3 regions of the Ruminococcus sp. 5_1_39BFAA genome follow, and region 3 is predicted to be linked to each of the others. Evidence: riboswitches for the same ligand, from Rfam matches in the RefSeq annotation. Region 3 holds a riboswitch; each other region holds the start of a gene.

Region 1 (6,589 bases), on a different contig from region 3:
ATCGGTCCGGCTATCGAGAGGGAGATCAGGGCAGATCTGACAGAAAAAGCAGAAGACGGCGCGATCAAGGTATTTGGAAAAAATCTGGAGCAGCTATTGATGCAGCCTCCAATTGCAGGCCAGGTAGTGCTTGGATGGGACCCGGCTTTCCGTACAGGCTGTAAGCTGGCAGTTGTTGACGGGACAGGAAAGGTTCTGGATACAACAGTGGTTTACCCCACAGCGCCGACTAACGAAGCGAAGATCAAGGCAGCGAAAGATACTGTGAAAAAAATGATCAAAAAATACGGCATTACCCTGATTTCTGTTGGAAACGGCACTGCTTCCAGAGAGTCAGAGCAGGTGATCGTGGAAATGCTGAAGGAGATCCCCAATGAGAAGGTGCAGTATGTGATCACAAATGAAGCAGGTGCATCGGTGTACTCCGCAAGCAAGCTGGCGACAGAGGAATTCCCGAATTTTGACGTGGGACAGAGAAGCGCTGCATCCATTGCCAGACGTGTGCAGGACCCGCTGGCTGAGCTTGTAAAGATCGATCCGAAATCCATCGGTGTAGGGCAGTACCAGCATGATATGAACCAGAAAAAGCTTGGGGAAGCGCTGTCAGGCGTAGTAGAGGACTGCGTAAACAAGGTTGGAGTGGATCTGAATACCGCATCGGCTTCCCTGTTAGAATATATTTCAGGTATCAGCAAGGCAATCGCAAAGAATATTGTGGTCTACCGCGAGGAGAACGGTCGTTTTACCAGCAGGAAGGAGCTTTTGAAGGTGGCAAAGCTTGGCCCGAAGGCATTTGAGCAGTGCGCCGGATTTATGCGCATTGCAGGAGGAAAAAACCCTCTGGATGCCACCAGTGTCCACCCGGAAAGCTATGAGGCGGCAGCAAAGCTTCTGGAAAAGCTGGGCTATGAGCCAAAGGATATCACAGGCGGTAAGCTTTCCGGCCTTTCCAGACAGATCAAGGATTACAGAAAGCTTTCCAAAGAGCTGGAAATCGGGGAAATTACCCTTCGTGATATTGTGAAGGAGTTGGAAAAGCCTGCCCGTGACCCACGTGATGAGATGCCAAAGCCCATTCTCCGCACCGATGTGCTGGATATGAAGGATCTGAAAGAGGGCATGATCTTAAAGGGAACTGTGCGAAATGTAATTGATTTCGGAGCATTTGTGGATATCGGTGTGCATCAGGACGGATTGGTACACATTTCTCAGATGAGCGATAAGTTTATCAAGCATCCGCTGGAAGCGGTAAGCGTGGGAGATGTTGTGGAGGTACGTGTCCTGGGTGTGGATTTACAGAAAAAGCGGATCAGTCTTTCCATGAAAGGGATTAATAAGTAATGTCTGATATTTTAAGCATATATTTGCTGGCAGTCAATGTCCTGGCGTTTGCGGTTTATGGGGCCGATAAACAGAGGGCGCGGAGAAATATGTGGCGAGTGCCGGAGTCTCAGCTTTTGCTTTTGGCAGCAGCAGGAGGCTCAGTGGGGGCGCTGCTTGGTATGCGGTGCTTCCGCCACAAGACGAGAAAACCGAAATTCCGTGTGGGAGTTCCGGTGATTCTGATCATACAGGCAGTGCTGGCGAGTCTGCTTATGGCAGGAGGTAACGGATGATGGGGCTGGTGTATAGAAAACCTTTGTATGCAGCGGAGGTTTTGAATCAGGAAACTGTGGAAGAAACCGTGCAGGAAATCACGACCAATGTAAACCGGTATCAGCAGTATATAAAGGATCATATTCCGGATATCGCAGGCTTTGGCATCAAGGTGGTCCTGGCGATCGCGGCATTTTATGTGGGCGGAAAGCTGATAAAATGGCTGCTGAAGGTTGTCAGGAATTCCATGGAACGTGCGGGAGTGGACAAGGGTGTGATCCAGTTTGTTGGCTCCCTGGCAAAATTCATGCTTTATATGATCTTGATCTTTAGTATTGCCATTCAGTTTGGGGTGGAGGAATCCTCTGTTGCGGCCCTTTTGGGAACAGCCGGTGTTACCATCGGTCTTGCCCTGCAGGGAGGGCTGTCAAACCTGGCGGGAGGCGTGATGCTTCTGCTGTTCAAGCCCTTTCAGGTGGGAGATTACATTGTTCAGGATCAGGCAAAGGGATGCGAAGGGACCGTAGATAAGATTGAAATCTGCTATACCACTCTGCTTTCCGTTGACAATAAGCATATCGTAATCCCAAACGGCACATTGTCCAACAGTACCATTATCAATGTGACCGCGAGGGATATGCGGAAGCTGGAAATTAAGGTAGGAATATCCTATGATTCGGATGTACGTCTTGCAAAGGCGACCCTGGAAGAGCTTTTAAAAGAGGATCCGGATACAAAAGATGATAAGGATATGGTAGTATGTGTGGATGAACTGGGTGAAAGCGCTGTTGTGATGGCGCTTAGGGTCTGGGTCCCCACAGACCGCTACTGGCCTGCGAAATGGCGCCTGAATGAGCGTATCAAAGAGGAATTTGACAACAGGGGAATCGTGATCCCATACAACCAGTTGGAGGTTCACGTACATCAAAAAGAAGAGAACTGAACCGGGTGTTTCTTTAACTTCAATGCGGCATTTCGGAGGTTTTTTCTGTGGCAAAAAGCAGGATAATCATGCCAATAGCAGCCGCTGCTGTACCGAAGGTCAGCATGGCAGCTACGCCTGCCTTGTCAATGAGAGGGCCTCCAAGTAAGGCGCCAAGCACACTGCCCAGGGTATAGGTCATGGTCATATACGCCTGGCCCTTGATCGCATCCCGGGAATCCATGATGGAATTTACATAATACACGGAGGAGACGGTGATCAGCGCCCAGCCCAGCAATTGGAAAAGCTGGATTGCATAGAACACGGGCATATTTGGCGCAAGCAGGCTTCCCAGGCATTTCAGCATAAAGAAGATGCCGGAAATCCGGAACCAGATGTCACAGCGGACTTTTTTCAGCATATAGCCAAAGAGAAACATGGTGGGCAGCTCGATCAGCGAAGCAAGGGCCATGGAAAATCCCATCTCTGCGCTGGTCCCGCCCTTGCTCTCCACGATCTGGAAGGTAAAGCTGTTCAGCAGAACGTGGCTTATGTAAAGAAGGACACAGCCGATCAATACAACGGCAAAACGTGGATATCTTTTGAAAAAATACAGAGGGCTTTGGCTATTTTTCTCCTTTTTGGACGATTCGGATACAGTCTTTTGAAAAGGAAAGACCATCAAAAAGAAGAAAAGTGCAGCAAATACTCCAGCCGTTGCCACAGGTACAACACCTGCGCCTGTCCGGTCTGCCACAATGCCGAGGATATAGGCGGCAACCGCATAAGCCACGGAGCCCATGCCACGGGAAACGCCGAAATTCAAGCGCTTTCCCTGGTTGATGCTTTCCATGCCCAGCGCGTTCACTAAAGGGGTCAGAAGCTGCAAGATGGTGATACATCCGCCGTAAAGCAGTCCGGTCAGCAACAGGGAGCCTTTGCTGAATATAAGAAGCAGCCCCATAACGATCACAAGGATCGTGAACACAGATACGATCCTTTTCAGGGAGGGACTTGATGGGCTGTCCGCATAGCTGGCGATGGTCGGCTGCAGCACTGCCGAAATGATTCCCGCCGCTGCGATCAGCAGGCCAATCTGTGTATTAGAAAAGCCAACATCCAGAAGATAAAGGCTGCTAAAGCCCATGATCACAGCGAAATTCATCCAGAAAAAGCCCTGGATGAAGGCATATTTTACAGTAAGGTTTGAAGATTTTTCTGTTGATGGTGACATATTTTTGCTCCTTAATATTTAGTAACGATAAGTGAACAGTACCATTTAAGCACAATTTTTTCATATTGTAAAGAAAATTTCGAAACCCTATTGAAATCCATACTGTATAGGTTTATAATATAGTCCGTAAAAGAAAATTTCTTCGGGGCAGGGTGATCGAGGTCATAGCAGCTTTGAAATTCCCTACCGGCGGTATAGTCCGCGACCCGCTTTGGCGGCTGATTTGGTGAGATTCCAAAACCGACAGTATAGTCTGGATGAGAGAAGAACGCGATTCATAGTTTCATGTTTACGTGCTCAGCGCCCCGGGATTTACGCCCGGGGCTTTTTTTCCGTAGAAGATGGGTGGCACCGGAAGCTACAGGGAAAACTTGCAGAAATTTTCTTTCAGAATAATTTCAAAGGAGCGAACAGTATGAGTGAACAAGTATTGAAAAACGGAGACGTAATGGCGAGAAGCCGTACCAGGACCATTGCACAGGTGGCAATGCTGGGAGCCGTGGCAGGAGTACTGATGAATTTTGAATTCCCACTTCCTTTCCTGGCCCCCTCCTTTTACCAGCTTGATTTTTCTGAGATTCCTGTCATGGTAGGTTCTTTTGCGATGGGACCGATCGCAGGTGTACTCATTGAACTTGTAAAGATTCTGGTACACTTGGTGACAAAAGGCACCATGACAGCAGGTGTAGGTGATGTGGCAAACTTCCTTTTCGGCTGCGCATATGTGGTTCCGGCAGGGCTGATCTACCGTTACCGACATGTAAAGACCAGAAAACACGCTGTGATGGGAATGGCTGCAGGTACAGTTCTCACGACCATCCTGGCATGTTTTGTAAATGCGTTTATATTACTTCCGGCATACGGAAAAGCATTCGGAATGCCTGTGGAGGCTTTCATTGAGATGGGAACTGCCGTACATAGCAGTGTACACAACCTGTTTGGGTTTGCAGTGATGATCCTTGTGCCGTTTAACCTGTTTAAATACACGCTGACATCTGTCATTGTATTTGTACTTTATAAGAGAATCCGCGTGATCCTTCGGGGAGACTGATCAGGATTAACTGAATATGAGCTTAGCGGGCACTTGCCTTTGGCTTTACAGGTCACAGGCAGGTGCTTTTCTTTGTTTCATAGGAAAGTACTCCAGTTAGCTGCTTGCTATTATCCCTTTGAACAGTTATGATAGACTCAGTATATTTGGGAGGGAAGCAATGAAATACGATTGTTTGATCATAGATGATGAGGAACTGCTGGCAGACAGCACAGCGGAATATTTTAATCTGTTTGGCGTAAAAACGGCTGTGGTATACAATGCCTCAGACTGCAGGAGTTTTTTCCGGGAGAATACGGCAGAGCTGCTGTTGCTTGATATCAACCTTGGAGACAGCAGTGGCTTTGAGCTGTGCCGGGAACTGCGTGAAAAAACGGAAATCCCGATCCTGTTTATTTCTGCACGGACAAGCGATGATGATAAGATCGTTGCGCTGAATATCGGAGGGGACGATTATGTGCAAAAGCCTTATTCGCTGGGAGTTCTGTTAGCAAAGGTAAAAGTGGTGCTGAGGCGGTATGGTCAGAGTGTGAATAAGGGGTATACGGACGGATGGCTAAAGGTGGACTTTGGTGCAAGGGAGGTGCTGGTTGACGGAAAAACAGCCAGACTGACCTCACTTGAATTTAAGCTGCTGTCCTATCTGATCAAAAATGAAAACAGAGTAGTTTCAAAACAGGAGCTGTTTGAAAAAGTCTGGGAGGATAAGTTTACAGGCGATGGAACACTGAACGTACATATCCGGAAAATAAGGGAAGCAATTGAACGGGAGCCGGGAAGACCCCAATATATTCTTACGGTTTGGGGAGATGGGTATAAGTTTGTGGGGGAAAAGCAATGAAAAAGCGTGTGCTTCTGATCTGTCTGATACTGGCCTTTGCAGTGGAAATCATAGCTCTGGTTGGTTTTGCAGTGCAGGATCCGGATAATTCGCAGGATGCAGTTGCGGTAAATGAGGCCGTCCAGTCCGTACAGAGAGACTGGAACTCAATGGAAAACCATAAAAACCACACAAGTCTTGATTACGTTGTGATCGACAGGAACGGAAGGGTGGTCTTTCAAACAAAGCCGGGCTTGAGTGAAAGTATCAATATGGCGGTCATACATCGTGATACCATTCTCGATATCCAGTCAGACGGCTCCGTGGAGGGAAAAATTATAATCTGGAACAACGGTGCTCAAACCCTGCAGTCGCAGAAACGCACGGCAGTTATGGTTCTGGCAGCCGCGATCCTGATACAGTGCGGCATCTGCGTGGGATATGTACTCTATTTGGATCGGGTGGTAATAAAACCGTTTCAGGATCTGAAAGGTTTTGCAGAGCGTATTGCAGGCGGAAACCTTGACATTCCGCTGGAGATGGACAGACACAATCTTTTCGGGGTATTTACGGAGAGCTTTGACATTATGCGCGCGGAACTGAAAAAGGCAAGAGCAGCAGAAGCGGAAGCCAATGCCAGCAAAAAGGAACTGGTAGCCAAGCTTTCACATGACATCAAAACGCCTGTGGCAAGCATCAAGGCAGTTTCTGAGGTAGGAATGGCGCTGGCAGAGGATGATAAAATGCGGAACAATTACACACAGATCATCCGCAAAGCAGATCAGATCAATACGCTCATCACAAACCTGTTTACCGCAACGCTGGAAGAGCTAAGACAGCTTACCGTAACGCCCACTGATATAGAAAGCAGGGAATTGAAAACACTGTTTGAGAATTCGGATTACCTGGGCCGCGCATTTATCCCGGATGTTCCCGATTGCCTTTTATACGCAGATAAGCTGCGTT
Region 2 (6,589 bases), on a different contig from region 3:
AGAAAGAATCTGATTCACAACAGATTCCATACCTGTTTGCGTCATCACGAATACGCTTGTCATATCCACAAAAGTTAGAAATGCAACATACCCTATGGACAGAAACAAAAACTCTATAAATCTGCCACGATAAAGTATCTGTGCTCCCAAAGCAAACACAATCACACTGTATATCAGGGTAGGGAAACTAATAGACAAGTCAATCAGATTCAACATGACAACTCCCACCGCAATAAAAGCTGCCAACAGCACAAAATATCTTATTTGCTTCTTCTTTTGAAACTGACTTTCTGAAATTGTAGCAATAATACTTAGGTATAGAATTATTTCTATAAAGGCTGCGATCCATTCGACAAAAATATGTATTCCCGTCATATCTGCTTCCCCCAAAATTTGAGCATTGTAATCTTAAATTCTGGAATATTCGCTTTACTAATTATAATATGCTGATCATCCAGCAAAAGGATTCCAGTATCATCCAGCCCTACTACATTTGCCAGATTCACAATACACCCTCTGTCCGCAAAGCAAAAATACTCTTTGTTTATTTCCTCAAAGACGTGTGCCAGCGTCTTTCGTACAGATTGTGTTTTTCCTCCCCTCAAATAAAATACAGCATATTTCCCGTCTTTCAGAATATACAGTATTTCTCTATACGGTAACTGCTCCACATGATTTTTGATCTCAACCGTGTAAAATTCATTTCTTTCCAGACGGTACAGCTTATAATAATCCTCCAACGCAGGCGGCAATTTTTCCTCTATGACCGTCTTTGGAATATACCGGAATACAGAAAATTCGTAAGCTGTAATCGCATACTCCAAATGGGAAGTAATAAAAATGATTTTTGCAGCGGGCATAGTATCCTGAATTACCTTTGCCAAATCCATCCCGTCAATTCCCGGCATCTCTATGTCCAAAAGAAGCAGGTCATAATTAATCCCGTCCTGCAAATCGTACAACAGATTCTCGCTGGATTGATATGTCTGAATTTTACAGTCCACACAATGCGTCCTGAAAAACACCCTCGCAAGTTCATCTACTTTAGAAAGAATCACTGTATCGTCATCGCTTACCGCTATATGTAGCATCATTGTCACCTCAAACATAAATCTCAACCGATATTATACCGTAACTCTGCGTTTTTCTCAACAAAGAGTCCACGGCAGATTTACTTCAAATCCTCTTTTGCGAAAAGGTACAACCGCATTTTCCGTTTTGCGGAAAAGTTTGGACACCCTCTTAGTTACGCGAAAAGGTGGGGGCTTCTTTTTCAGAAGTTTACCCCACCCTGTTATTTCTCCATGAGTATGAACCGTTCGTCCAAGAAACACACAAATTTTATGTACTCTGATTTCTGTATGAACCGGATTTTTCCCACATATAGGGCTTATTCCGGGCTTTTCTACCACATAATGTACCCTCGAACCGTTTTCAAGCCCGATACTTTGTAAAATCAGACACCACTATACGCAAGTATTATATCCCCTCATCTGTTTCCTCTTTTGCTATCCTCTCCGCTTCCTCCAAAGGGAAGTCCGGTATCTTCTCCAGCAGTTTTAGAATAATGGATTGTTTCATATCCTCGTCCACAAAGGTTCTCACGCTGCCGTCCGGCTGCTTCTCTTTTACTGTGGCAAGCTCTTCAATATAAGAATCGTAGTGTGCAATAACTTTTCTGTTGCCCATTTTTCCCCGGCAACCGCCGCTTTGATAATTTCATAAGTCAATGGATTCTGCTGTTCTTCCATACTCGTACCTCCGCTATTTGATTGCCTACAGCATACCATATCCAAAGACAGCAATCCAGTGAGCCATGAAAAATGAAGATATTTTACAAGCCTTTTGCATTTTGAAATGCTACAATGAAGAACAGCAAGGGAGGGAACACACATGAAGAAAGAAACAAGGACGGTGGTTTATGATGATGAGCTTCGGATTGAGGCATACCGTTTTGAGGGAATCGTGCAGCCATTTCCAAACCACTTCCATGAATATTATGTGATTGGATTTATTGAGGACGGGGAACGATGCCTCTCCTGTCGCAATCAGGAATACACCATAGCAAAAGGTGATATTGTTCTTTTCAATCCCGGAGACAATCATGCCTGTGTACAGAGTGATGATGGCACATTGGATTACCGAGGAATTAACATTACCAAAGAAGTCATGCTGGACCTGGCAGAAGAAGTGACCGGGAAAAGGGAACTCCCCGGCTTTTCCAAAACCGTGATCTTCGATGAAGAAGTGACCTGCTATCTGCATCCGCTCCACGAACTGGTCATGATAGGCTCCTGTGAATTCGGTAAGGAAGAAAATCTGCTGCTCCTCATATCTCTGTTGATTCAACGGTACGGGCAGCCCTTTGAAAGCTGTATCCCGGAATGCAGGGAAGAAATTGAAAAAGCCTGCGATTTTATGGAGCAGCACTTCGCAGACCGGATTTATTTAGATCAGATCTGCCGTTATGCTGGTCTTAGCAAATCCACGCTGCTCCGGGCCTTTACCAAGTCCAAAGGCGTCACACCATACAGCTACTTAGAGAACATACGCATTGGCAAAGCAAAGAAACTTCTGGAACAGGGTGTGCCTCCGATAGAGGCAGCCTTGCAGACAGGCTTTTCTGACCAGAGTCATTTCACGAACTATTTCAACCGATTTATCGGATTGGCTCCGGGCCTTTACCGTGACATATTTTTAGAGAAGGAGGAAACGCCGGATGAGTAAAAAAGCAACCGGGCATCTGGCGGCGCTGGTAACGATCCTGATATGGGGAACCACCTTCATCTCCACCAAAGTGCTGTTAGTGGATTTTGAGCCGATAGAAATCCTGTTCTTCCGGTTTATCCTGGGATTTCTGGCATTGCTGATCGTCTATCCCCACCGGATGAAAGGCACTACCAAACGGCAGGAAGCTGTCTTTGCAGCGGCGGGACTGTGCGGCGTGTGCCTGTATTATCTGCTGGAGAACATTGCCCTGACTTATACAATGGCTTCCAACGTAGGTGTGATTATCTCTATAGCACCCTTTTTCACAGCAATGCTCACCCACCTGTTCACAAAGGAAGAAAAGCTGCGTGCAAATTTCTTCATCGGATTTGTAGTTGCGATAGTCGGCATCTGCTTGATCAGCTTTAACGGTGTGAAGATGCAGTTAAATCCCATCGGTGACTTATTGGCCGCAGCTGCAGCAGTCGTGTGGGCCTGCTACTCTGTACTCACCCGAAAAATCAGCGGTTTTGGATATCACACCATCCAGACCACAAGACGAGTATTTGCTTATGGAATCGTATTTATGATACCTGCACTATTCCTGTTTGATTGCCGCATTGGAGCAGAACGGTTCACAAATCCAGTCTGCCTGGGAAATTTGATCTTCTTAGGTCTGGGCGCATCCGCACTGTGTTTCGTTACTTGGAACATGGCTGTGAAGGTTCTGGGCGCTGTCAAAACAAGCATTTACATTTACTTAATTCCGGTTATCACAGTTATCACATCGGCCCTTATCCTAAAAGAAAAAGTAACCGTGATGTCCGGCATTGGTACGGTCCTAGCACTGATCGGACTGTTCCTTTCTGAATACAGAGGAAAAACACAAAAACAGGAGGCAATCTGAAATGGATTTACAGAATGAAAAATGCGTCATGGTCATTGACGCAAATCTCCCGCTTGGCATTATTGCAAATACGGCGGCTATCATGGGAATCACCCTGGGAAAAGAGATGCCGGAGGTGGTCGGTGCGAATGTTACAGACCAGAGTGGAAACGAACATCTCGGCATCATTGAATTTCCCGTACCAATTTTGAAAGGCTCACCGGAAATCATCAAAGCAATCCGTGACAAGCTCTATCAACCTGACTTTCAGGACTTGACCGTGATTGACTTTAGCGATCTGGCACAGGGCTGTAAAACCTATGATGAATTTATCTCAAAAATGGGGGACGTGTCAGAAAGCACTCTGCAATACTTCGGTCTTGCCATCTGCGGTCCTAAGAAAAAAGTCAATAAGCTCACAGGCAGTATGCCACTGCTGCGATAGTAATAACCCCTTGAAAAGAATCCGCCATGGAAGTATCTTTTTCCTATATCCACTCCATCTTCTGATACTTCCGAAATACTTCCGAAATCCCCTTCTTCTATTGCCTTACAGCATTTTAAGAGGTATGATTGATTCCGACAGCTGAATAAGAAGTCTTCAGGGCAGGGTGACTCTTATTGGATAAAAGATATCCAATGGGCAAGAATTCCCGATTGGCGGTACAGTCCGCAAGCACATATGTGCATGATTTGGTGCAATTCCAAAACCAACAGTACAGTCTGGATAGAAGAAGATCGTGCATATCACAGAATATATGTTTCTTGATATTCTGTAAATATTCCTTAACACCTGAAAGACATTCTTTAAGGTGTTAATTTTTTCAAGGAGAAAATCTGAATGAATACAAGAACAAAAATGCTTACCTCAACTGCCATGCTGTGCGCCATCGCCTACATAGCCGTTGCTGCCTGTCGGATACCCGTCGTGCTTTTTCTGAAGTACGATCCCAAAGATGTCATCATCACATTAGGAGGTCTGATCTGGGGACCGATGACCTCTTGCTTTGTGTCCGTCATTGTATCTCTGATTGAAATGGTAACCATAAGTGAAACCGGCATATTAGGGTGCTTAATGAATATCTTATCCACCTGCTCCTTTGCCTGCACCACCTCTTTGATTTATAAAAAGAAGCATACGTTAGCAGGCGCTGTTACCGGATTGTGCGTTGGCAGCCTTACAATGGTTGTTGTCATGCTGCTGTGGAATTACCTCATCACTCCGTTTTATATGGGATACCCCAGAGAAGCCGTTGCCAGACTGATGCTCCCGGCATTTCTTCCATATAATCTCTTAAAGGCGGGACTGAATTCCGGATTCACGTTTCTGCTATATAAACCAGTGATAACAGCTCTGAGAAAAGCAGGATACCTTGCCACCCCCGTCAATGCCTCTGGCAAGAGACATCTTGGATTATTCCTTTTTTCAATGCTCGTTATTGTCACCTGTACATTATTCATTCTGTCCATGAATGAAATCATATGAGGTAAATCTATGAAAAAGGCGAGTAATCTTATCCCTGTTTTTATAACAGCGGGAACTATCATACACGGACGCGGAATAGGAAAACTAATTGGGATGCCGACTGCAAATTTAAAAATTGCAGACAAAAAGGGCCTTCCTCCTGAAGGCGTTTATATTGCCACAGCCACTTTGGAAAATGAAACCTACTACGGCATTACGCACATCGGCCCCCGGCCTACCATCAGCAATGATGGGGAAATATCTGTGGAAACCCATCTTCTGAATTTCAATAAGGATATCTATGGATTGAAGATGGAGATTCAACTTATGAAAAGGCTGCGCACTCCGCAGAAATTTGACAATCTTTCCCTGCTGCTGGAACAAATCCGTCTGGACTGTATTGCTGTGCAAGAGTTTTATGGCATCCGGCGGATCAGCTCACGGCTTTATATGAACGCTCAAAAACATGAGGTGAAAATTGACGGCCACGCTTTATACTTATCTCCAAAAGAATTTGATATTTTATATCTGCTCTATTCCAGCCCTGACATTATCTTCACAAAGGAGCAGATTTATGAATCAGTCTGGCACGAAGCAGCAAACGACCATTTCCATGCTGTGGAAAACACAGTTTTTCAAGTGAGGAAGAAAACTGCAACATACGAAGATGGGTTGAATTTCATTAAAACTGTAGTTGGATATGGATACAAATTCGACCCTGTCAACAAGAAATAGCAGCTATCCTCGTCATTTTGCAAAACGCCCTTTAAAAAGGCTGCTGATATATGAAAACTTCTCATGTGCCAGCAGCCTTTTTTTAATACACCTCATCAAAATACCCAATGAACACCGACATCCTTAGCATCCCATCTTTCGTCGAAAATGTCACATTCTCCGCCCGCTCTGCGATCTCCTTTAGCAGTGTTAATGCCTCCCGATCACAGAACTCAAAATGCTTCAAGTATAAATCAATGGTTGCCTGCCATTTCTGGTAATCCACCTCGCCCCGGATTCTTCCTCCGAACTGCCGGACGTAAGCATCACACTCCCCAAGCAGGTATTCATAATCCGCTTTTTCTTTAGGAACCACACGCTTTGGGATTTTATCCATTTCTTCCTGGTACTTCTGAAAGAACCCAACCTCCATTAATGTGTCCAGAAAATCCTTTCTCTCTGACTTATCACTTCGTTCCCGGAATTCCTCTCCGTAGTCTTTTTCATATACTTCATTTTCCATGCTTCGCACCCTTTCCTGTAGAATAATTTACCACTACGGGTAGGATGTTACCATAGATTTCTTATTATTCGTTGTCATGAAAGATAACTTTATGGGTCTATATTGATAAGTTTATCAGTCTTTTCTTTAAATCCCGAATCCTTCTGCCCATGCTTTCAGTTCTTCCGCACTTGCATCCGCAGGGAATCTCTTTCCTTCCTTTAATTCTGCTCCTGGGCAGGAAACCGCCAGTTCCTTGTTTGTGTTCCCCATACCGCTGCTGCCAGAAGTTGCCAATGGAATAATCGTCTTT
Region 3 (6,589 bases):
ACCATAATGTAATTAAAGTCGGAGTCCAGGCATTGCGTGCCAACTGTGTAACTTTTACCTTATTCGGATATGTTGCCATCAATATGTATTACAGCAATGCGATACATGGCTGGAATAATTTTTCGACACCTTTAATACTTTGTTTCTATACCAAAATCATTTGCAATAAAAGCCGGGTGATAGTTAAATCACTCGGCTATATAATTACTCTTTGACAAACTGAATTTTTCTGTCTTTCCAACTAACTTTCCTTATTTTACAAAGCTTCCAGAGCCTTAAATTGAATAGTATATATTTATTGCCCCGACTTACCATATTTGGACAGAGCATCATTCCCATTTTAGACGCTATGTGTCAATGGGGAACCAACTATCTTAATGGACTGGATGTGCAGCCTCCGTACTGCAAAGGATAAAAGAAAGAAAATCTTAGACCGAAGAATCAAGCAACATCATTTAACACTTTTCCAATATCATTTTCAATACAAAGTGCGGAATCCCGGATTTCGCGCGGCGCATATGCTTCCTGATAGTTAATGCAAACATAACTGGCCTTTGGATTCCCTGCTGTCATTTTCCAAAAGGGGTATTTAATAATAACCGGGGTGTTGCCTCCAACCCCTAATTCAAGATAAAGTACCCTTAATCCTTTATGCCGGAGCAAAAAATCCGAATATCTGTCCTGTGCAGCATACCAGCCTTCATCCTGCACGAAGGTATTATCACAACGCAAATTCATGGTCATTGGTTTTCCACAGACAGGGCAATGCGGAACCAATTCATTCAGAATCCGCATATCGTTTTGTTCCTTTAGCATTTGCAGGACAATCTCTTCATTATCATATGTTTTTGGGTGGCATGGATCGGAGCATTGCCACAGGCCATAATCTCCCTGGGTATAAAATAACCTCTTTTTGTCAAATCCTGCTTTCTGAAAGCAGTGATCCACATTCGTTGTGAGTACGAAATAGTCTTTGTCTTTCACGATCTCCAGCAATTTCTGATAGGTTGGCTTTGGAATGTCTACATAGCGGTTATAATAAATATGACGGCTCCACCATGCCCAATATTCCTCGAGAGACGAATACGGGTAAAATCCGCCGGAATACATATCACGGATCCCATACTTTTTTGCAAAATCTTTAAAATATTTTTGAAAGCGCTCCCCACTATAAGTAAATCCCGCCGATGCGGAAAGACCGGAACCCGCTCCGATCAGCACTGCGTCCGCCTGCTGAAATTCTGCCCGTAATTGTTCAATCTGCTGTGAGTAGCTTTCCGTAGATTTCTTTGTCCAAATCTTTGAAAACATTAAATATCACCTCAATTCCACTCTTGGTCTGTCTCTTATATTCTTTCACTGTCCGGACTGCAATTTCTGCTGCCTTATCATTGGGAAAATGAAATTCTCCTGTTGAAATACAGCAGAAGGCAATGCTTTTTATATGATTTTTTTCTGAAAGCTCCAGACAGGAACGATAGCAGGAAGCCAGCAGCCTTTTATCCTTTTCGGTAAGTTTTCCTCTGATGATCGGTCCAACGGTGTGAAGAACATATTTACATGGCAGATTAAATGCCGGTGTGATTTTAGCTTCCCCGGTTTTTTCTTCACGACTCTGCTTCTCCATCAGTTCCGCGCAGACCGCCCGAAGCTGTATGCCGGAAAAGGTATGGATAGCATTGTCGATACAGCCATGGTTCGGGCAGAAGCAGCCCAGCATCTGACTGTTGGCGGCGTTGACAATGACATCACACCGCAGCGTGGTAATATCTCCCTGCCAGAGATAGATTCCATCCCGAACCGGAACAAGGCTGTCTATTTCCGTGATTCCTTTCCGTCTTATTTCTTCCTGCAGATACTCATCCTGTATTTTTAAAAATTCTTCTCCTGCCAATCCGGGCATCCGGATATTCATAAGCCCGCGCAAAAGCTGTTTTTGTTCCCCTGACTTTTCAGGAATCTTCATTTCACTGTATGCCTTATTTTCTTTTAACAGTTCCTGGATTAAATAGATTCTCCGCTCCTGCTGGTTCATCCCTTCTCACCTCTTTTCAATTACCTGTTTCGGACAGATTTCCGCACAACGCCCGCAGTGCAGGCAGTGATTCTGTTCGATCACAACTGGTTTTTGGGAAATATCAATACATTTCTGCGGACAGACAGAGTAACATAGCTTACAGCCGATACATCCTTCACTCACAAAATAGCCTTCCTGTTTCTTCTGGATATTTCCAATCACAAAACTGTCCCGTGTCACATGGGAAGGATCACTGATATCAAAGAACTCCCCTTCCGCTTCATAAACCGCAAAAACCTCCAGCGCACTGCGGGTATCTTCCGGATAGATCTGCTTCATATAAGGATTCTTTTCAAAAATCTCATCCAGCTTTTCACTTCCGATGTTGGCAATCTCTCCCCGCAATGAAATAGAATATTTATCCTTTGTGGCAGACAGGGAAATATATTTCTGCTTCATCAACTGTTCATAAAACGCCTTTCCTTTTGCTGTCAGGAAGTAGACACCCCTGTCATCCCACAGCATCATATCAATCACACGGGTCTGCGGATGTCCGTCAGCGCTGATCGTTGCAATCACAGCAGAATGTATCTGCTCCACCAGTAATCTCAAATAATCTTTTGTCTGCATTCGAAACACCCCTTTCAACGATTTCCTTTCAGCACAGGTGTCAGGCGCTTATAGACCATCATAGTAAACGCTCCGATCACCAGTCCTTTTAACAGGTTAAATGGAAAAGCATTATATAATACCACATCCAGTTTCGTATTGATAAACGGAATAAACACTCCGAATGATTCAATGAGCTGATCCATTGGCATAAACATTTCAAACATGGGAAGCAGGATAAAATAATTTGTGACCGCTGCTGTAATCCCCATGACTACGCTCCCGGCAATGCAGGAAATCACTGCTGTTTTCTTTGTTTTATGCCATTTATAGATAAGGCCCGCAGTCAGGACATAAGAGGAACCCATCAGAAAATTAGCAAGCTCTCCCACGCCTCCTGTAGAAGTTGATAACAACTGAAGGCCGTTTTTAACAAGTTCAATCATCACTCCGATAGATGGGCCAAACGCAAAGGCCCCGATCAGAGCGGGAAAATCAGATAAATCCATTCGTGCGAAAGACGGCGAAAGCGGAACCGGAAATTCCGCAAAAGCCATAATATATGATATTGCGGCAAGCATGGCTACCATAGTGACTTTTCTTACTGCAGGTGCCGTATTCTGTTTTTTTACTGGTAATGAAATTGTTTTATTCATAATTCTCCTGTTTGAGATATGATTTGGATTAAGAGAAGAGCCCTGCAGGTCTTTTCTTCCTGCGGGGCTTCTCCTGTCATATCTTCTTCCATCCGGACTTTTACCGTCGGTAGTGGAATTTCACCACATCAGCCGCTGATCAGCGGTTCGCAGACTTTACTGCCGGTCAGGGATTACACCTTGCCCCGAAGATTGCTTCTCTTTTTTTGCTGAATAAGTCAGCATTTTCTTAAAATTCATAAGGCGGATTGCCGGAAAAATCCGCAATCACACCATGAGGATTTTCAAGATAAAATACCTCAAAAACCGGGTTATCTGCGGTCTGATACTGTCCCTTGACGATCGGGTTTGCGATGCACATTTCCTTTGCTGCCATGTTGTTTTCAAACACAACCTTGCCATGCAAACGAATCCACGCATAGGACGGACTGGAAACGGAAATCTCAATTTCAGGATTCTCCAGCATATCCTTGTAAACATCCTTTGTGTTGTTGGTGCAGAACCACAGCTTACCGTCCATTTCCCCTGAGAACATGAACGGGCGGCACTTTGCTTTTCCATCACGTCCTACGGTTGCCAGATACTGAACAGGATTCTCACTTAAAAATTCGATTACTTTCTTCATTGTACTTACCTCCAAATTTGTTTATAGCCTTTCGCTTTTGTTGATTCTATTGTAGCAATCCTTCTTTTTTCTGAGAAGTACGCACAATATTGTGGTATAGTTACCAGCAGGAAACCATGCTTTTACCGGTCTGTCGCTTTCCTCTTTTCTGTTCGGAATTGCTTGCTTTTCCTTCCTGATGATCCTATAATAAAACCGTACAGCCATTTCGTAAAGTAAGCACAATATTGTGCTATAGTTACCTATAAGATACTATGAAAGGAGTTCATTACATGGAAACCACAAAAGAAATTGCCGGTAAACCAGCAAAGGCATTACCGGATTGTCCGGTAGAGACAACTTTAACCTTAATCAGTGATAAATGGAAAGTGCTGATTCTGCGTGATTTATTACCCGGAACCAAACGCTTCGGAGAATTAAAAAAATCTATCGGACATGTAACGCAGAAAGTTCTGACTGCACAGCTTCGCCAAATGGAAGAAAGTGGTTTGGTAATCCGTACCGTTTACCCGGAAGTTCCTCCCCATGTAGAATATACACTGACAGAGCTTGGTTACAGTCTCAAGCCTATTCTGGATGCCATGTGGGATTGGGGCGAAGATTACAAAGCAAAAAACTCACGATAACCAGCTTTTGCCAAAAAATACAGGGTTTCGTCCCGTGGTATCTATTTTCTCAGATACCACGGAACAAAACCCTGTTTTCCATTTATCCGTCCATTTTTCCAAAAGAGTTCCTCCATCTCGCTATCCGGTAAATAACTTTTCCCTGTTTTAATATCTGGAAAAGAAAAAAATCCCATCTTCGTACTCATTATTTTCCCCCGTATACTCATCAATCACATTTTTCCAGAATAAATATGCCTGCTCACTTCCACAGAATGGAGAAACCTCCCAATTTCCCGGATATTTTTCAAAGCACATAATTGCTGCCTCCTTTCCGATTTTCTTCCTTCTAAACTTCGGAAGTACCATAAACTCTGCAATACTGTGACCGGAGCTGCCCTTTTGCATGTAGGTATTGATCATGACAAATCCCAGCAGCCTTTCACTCCCCTGCTCCTTTATAAAGCAGGCTTCTCTGTCCTTTTCTGTGAAATAGTTTTCAAACCACGGATATTCAAATAGCGCATCTTCATTCATATCATTTTGGTCATTCAGGCTTTCCTCAAATAAGGAATATTGCAGAAGCCTGTATAAAATCTCTTTTTGAGTTTCCTCCACTTTTTTTAATATAATATTCATATTTCTCCCTTTTACAGACATTCCTGCGGCAGAATCATCTCATCGTTCATGTTCATAATACAAGCTTTCCATCCTGCTGGATTATGATAGGTCGGCATCACTGACCGGATACCTGCATCTATAACTTTTCAGATACATATTGCCCGACTTCTTCCAACAGATGATTCGTCACCACAACTTCATAAAGTTTCCTTCACCGCCGCACCCAGGGCAATGCCCGTCCAAGTGCATAGGACATAACCCGCAATTTAATCCACACAAAGAAAACAATAAATCTGATCTTGTAAAATCCTTCAAAATGTCTCTCCCCCGACCCTGTTTAGCCTTTTACGTGCTCTACTTTCAGAACCATTTTTTGGCATGGATAATCAAATACTACCAGTTCTTCATCATCCACAAATCCGCACGAATGATAACAGTAACGTGCAGCCATTCCTTTCCGGTCTCCTTCCCGGAATGTAATCACATGAACCACTTCCCCATCCTCAAAGCATTCTGCCATCCGTTTAATTAGTCGTTTTCCCACGCCCTGTTTTCGGAATTCCGGCATGACTGCCAGGAACGTAAGCTCTTTTTCCTGATAAGAAAAAGTAAGCATTCCCGCCAGTCTGCCCTCCTTTTCCTCCAATAACGCCTCCTTACAGTCTATGGCCTTATAAAGTGCTTCCAGAAATTCTGCCTCTTGATATCCGGGGAATGCTTCCCTCACTTGCTCCATCATGGAAAGTACCTTGTTAATATCTTCTTTCGCTACATATCGAATCATTGATTTTCACATCTTTCCGGATAATCCTTATCCTTCCAATACCACCATTTCAGTTTCTCCGGCTCATGCCGCTCATGTTCTGCAAAATATACTGCACAACGAAATACATACAACACACATCTGTCATCCTGGAATCCCTTTTTTATACAATCCAGACGATACAATTCTTTCGGATCTTTTCCCCTTAAGTCTGCAATGCAGTGGATTCCGATATTTTGCAGATGCTGTTCCATATTTGCTCCCACACCCGGTATCTTCTTCAAATCACTGGTTTTATTCTTCTCATTCTGCATCATCCCAAATCCTCCTGCCAGAAAAGGCATGAGCGATTTGATATTGTCAATATCCCCTGATTGCCCATGCCCTTTCTCCATTTCAAAATACAGCTTTTCTACTTTTCATCGTATCATAATAAATGCGACAATTATCTGTCATGTTTCAATCGTTTTTCGCATCATTTTGATTCAGAAATTTCCGTATTGCTTTTGCTGCCTGCTCTGCATTAGAAAGAATGGCCGGATGTCCACCGCCCGAAAACATGCAGATCTCTGCCCCTGTTTTCCCGGATATGGCTTCATATTCACTCAGTATATCCGGTCTCACCATTTCGTCCCCGACACTCCCCATGAGTAAAAGAGGAACCTTTAATTCTGACATGGGCTTTAAAAATAA

Evidence for each region. A riboswitch is a leader RNA that binds a small molecule or an ion and turns the genes downstream of it on or off. The one in region 3 is predicted to bind FMN.
Region 1: another riboswitch for FMN. It lies ahead of ACESZH_RS01790 (ECF transporter S component); the one in region 3 lies ahead of ACESZH_RS20205 (ECF transporter S component).
Region 2: another riboswitch for FMN. It lies ahead of ACESZH_RS23160 (ECF transporter S component); the one in region 3 lies ahead of ACESZH_RS20205 (ECF transporter S component).

The regions. Positions count from the first base shown of each region.
Region 1 covers NZ_CAXSVO010000001.1:401,393-407,981, reverse strand. The annotation lists gene ACESZH_RS01810 (Tex family protein) at 1-1,341, shown strand, start outside; gene ACESZH_RS01805 (DUF1294 domain-containing protein) at 1,341-1,616, shown strand; gene ACESZH_RS01800 (mechanosensitive ion channel family protein) at 1,613-2,539, shown strand; gene ACESZH_RS01795 (MFS transporter) at 2,559-3,752, opposite strand; FMN riboswitch at 3,887-4,025, shown strand; gene ACESZH_RS01790 (ECF transporter S component) at 4,168-4,803, shown strand; gene ACESZH_RS01785 (response regulator transcription factor) at 4,964-5,644, shown strand; gene ACESZH_RS01780 (ATP-binding protein) at 5,641-6,589, shown strand, end outside.
Region 2 covers NZ_CAXSVO010000055.1:1,933-8,521, forward strand. The annotation lists gene ACESZH_RS23130 (GHKL domain-containing protein) at 1-375, opposite strand, end outside; gene ACESZH_RS23135 (LytR/AlgR family response regulator transcription factor) at 372-1,094, opposite strand; gene ACESZH_RS23140 (helix-turn-helix domain-containing protein) at 1,480-1,689, opposite strand; gene ACESZH_RS23145 (helix-turn-helix domain-containing protein) at 1,894-2,727, shown strand; gene ACESZH_RS23150 (DMT family transporter) at 2,720-3,616, shown strand; gene ACESZH_RS23155 (DUF2000 domain-containing protein) at 3,618-4,040, shown strand; FMN riboswitch at 4,189-4,338, shown strand; gene ACESZH_RS23160 (ECF transporter S component) at 4,437-5,081, shown strand; gene ACESZH_RS23165 (riboflavin kinase) at 5,091-5,795, shown strand; gene ACESZH_RS23170 (hypothetical protein) at 5,878-6,297, opposite strand; gene ACESZH_RS23175 (flavodoxin) at 6,424-6,589, opposite strand, start outside.
Region 3 covers NZ_CAXSVO010000031.1:366-6,954, forward strand. The annotation lists gene ACESZH_RS20185 (winged helix-turn-helix transcriptional regulator) at 299-415, shown strand; gene ACESZH_RS20190 (NAD-dependent deacetylase) at 442-1,311, opposite strand; gene ACESZH_RS20195 (protein-ADP-ribose hydrolase) at 1,256-2,035, opposite strand; gene ACESZH_RS20200 (4Fe-4S binding protein) at 2,042-2,647, opposite strand; gene ACESZH_RS20205 (ECF transporter S component) at 2,662-3,282, opposite strand; FMN riboswitch at 3,359-3,479, opposite strand; gene ACESZH_RS20210 (pyridoxamine 5'-phosphate oxidase family protein) at 3,512-3,907, opposite strand; gene ACESZH_RS20215 (winged helix-turn-helix transcriptional regulator) at 4,180-4,533, shown strand; gene ACESZH_RS20220 (GNAT family N-acetyltransferase) at 4,681-5,151, opposite strand; gene ACESZH_RS20225 (GNAT family N-acetyltransferase) at 5,471-5,917, opposite strand; gene ACESZH_RS20230 (helix-hairpin-helix domain-containing protein) at 5,914-6,213, opposite strand; gene ACESZH_RS20235 (alpha/beta fold hydrolase) at 6,356-6,589, opposite strand, start outside.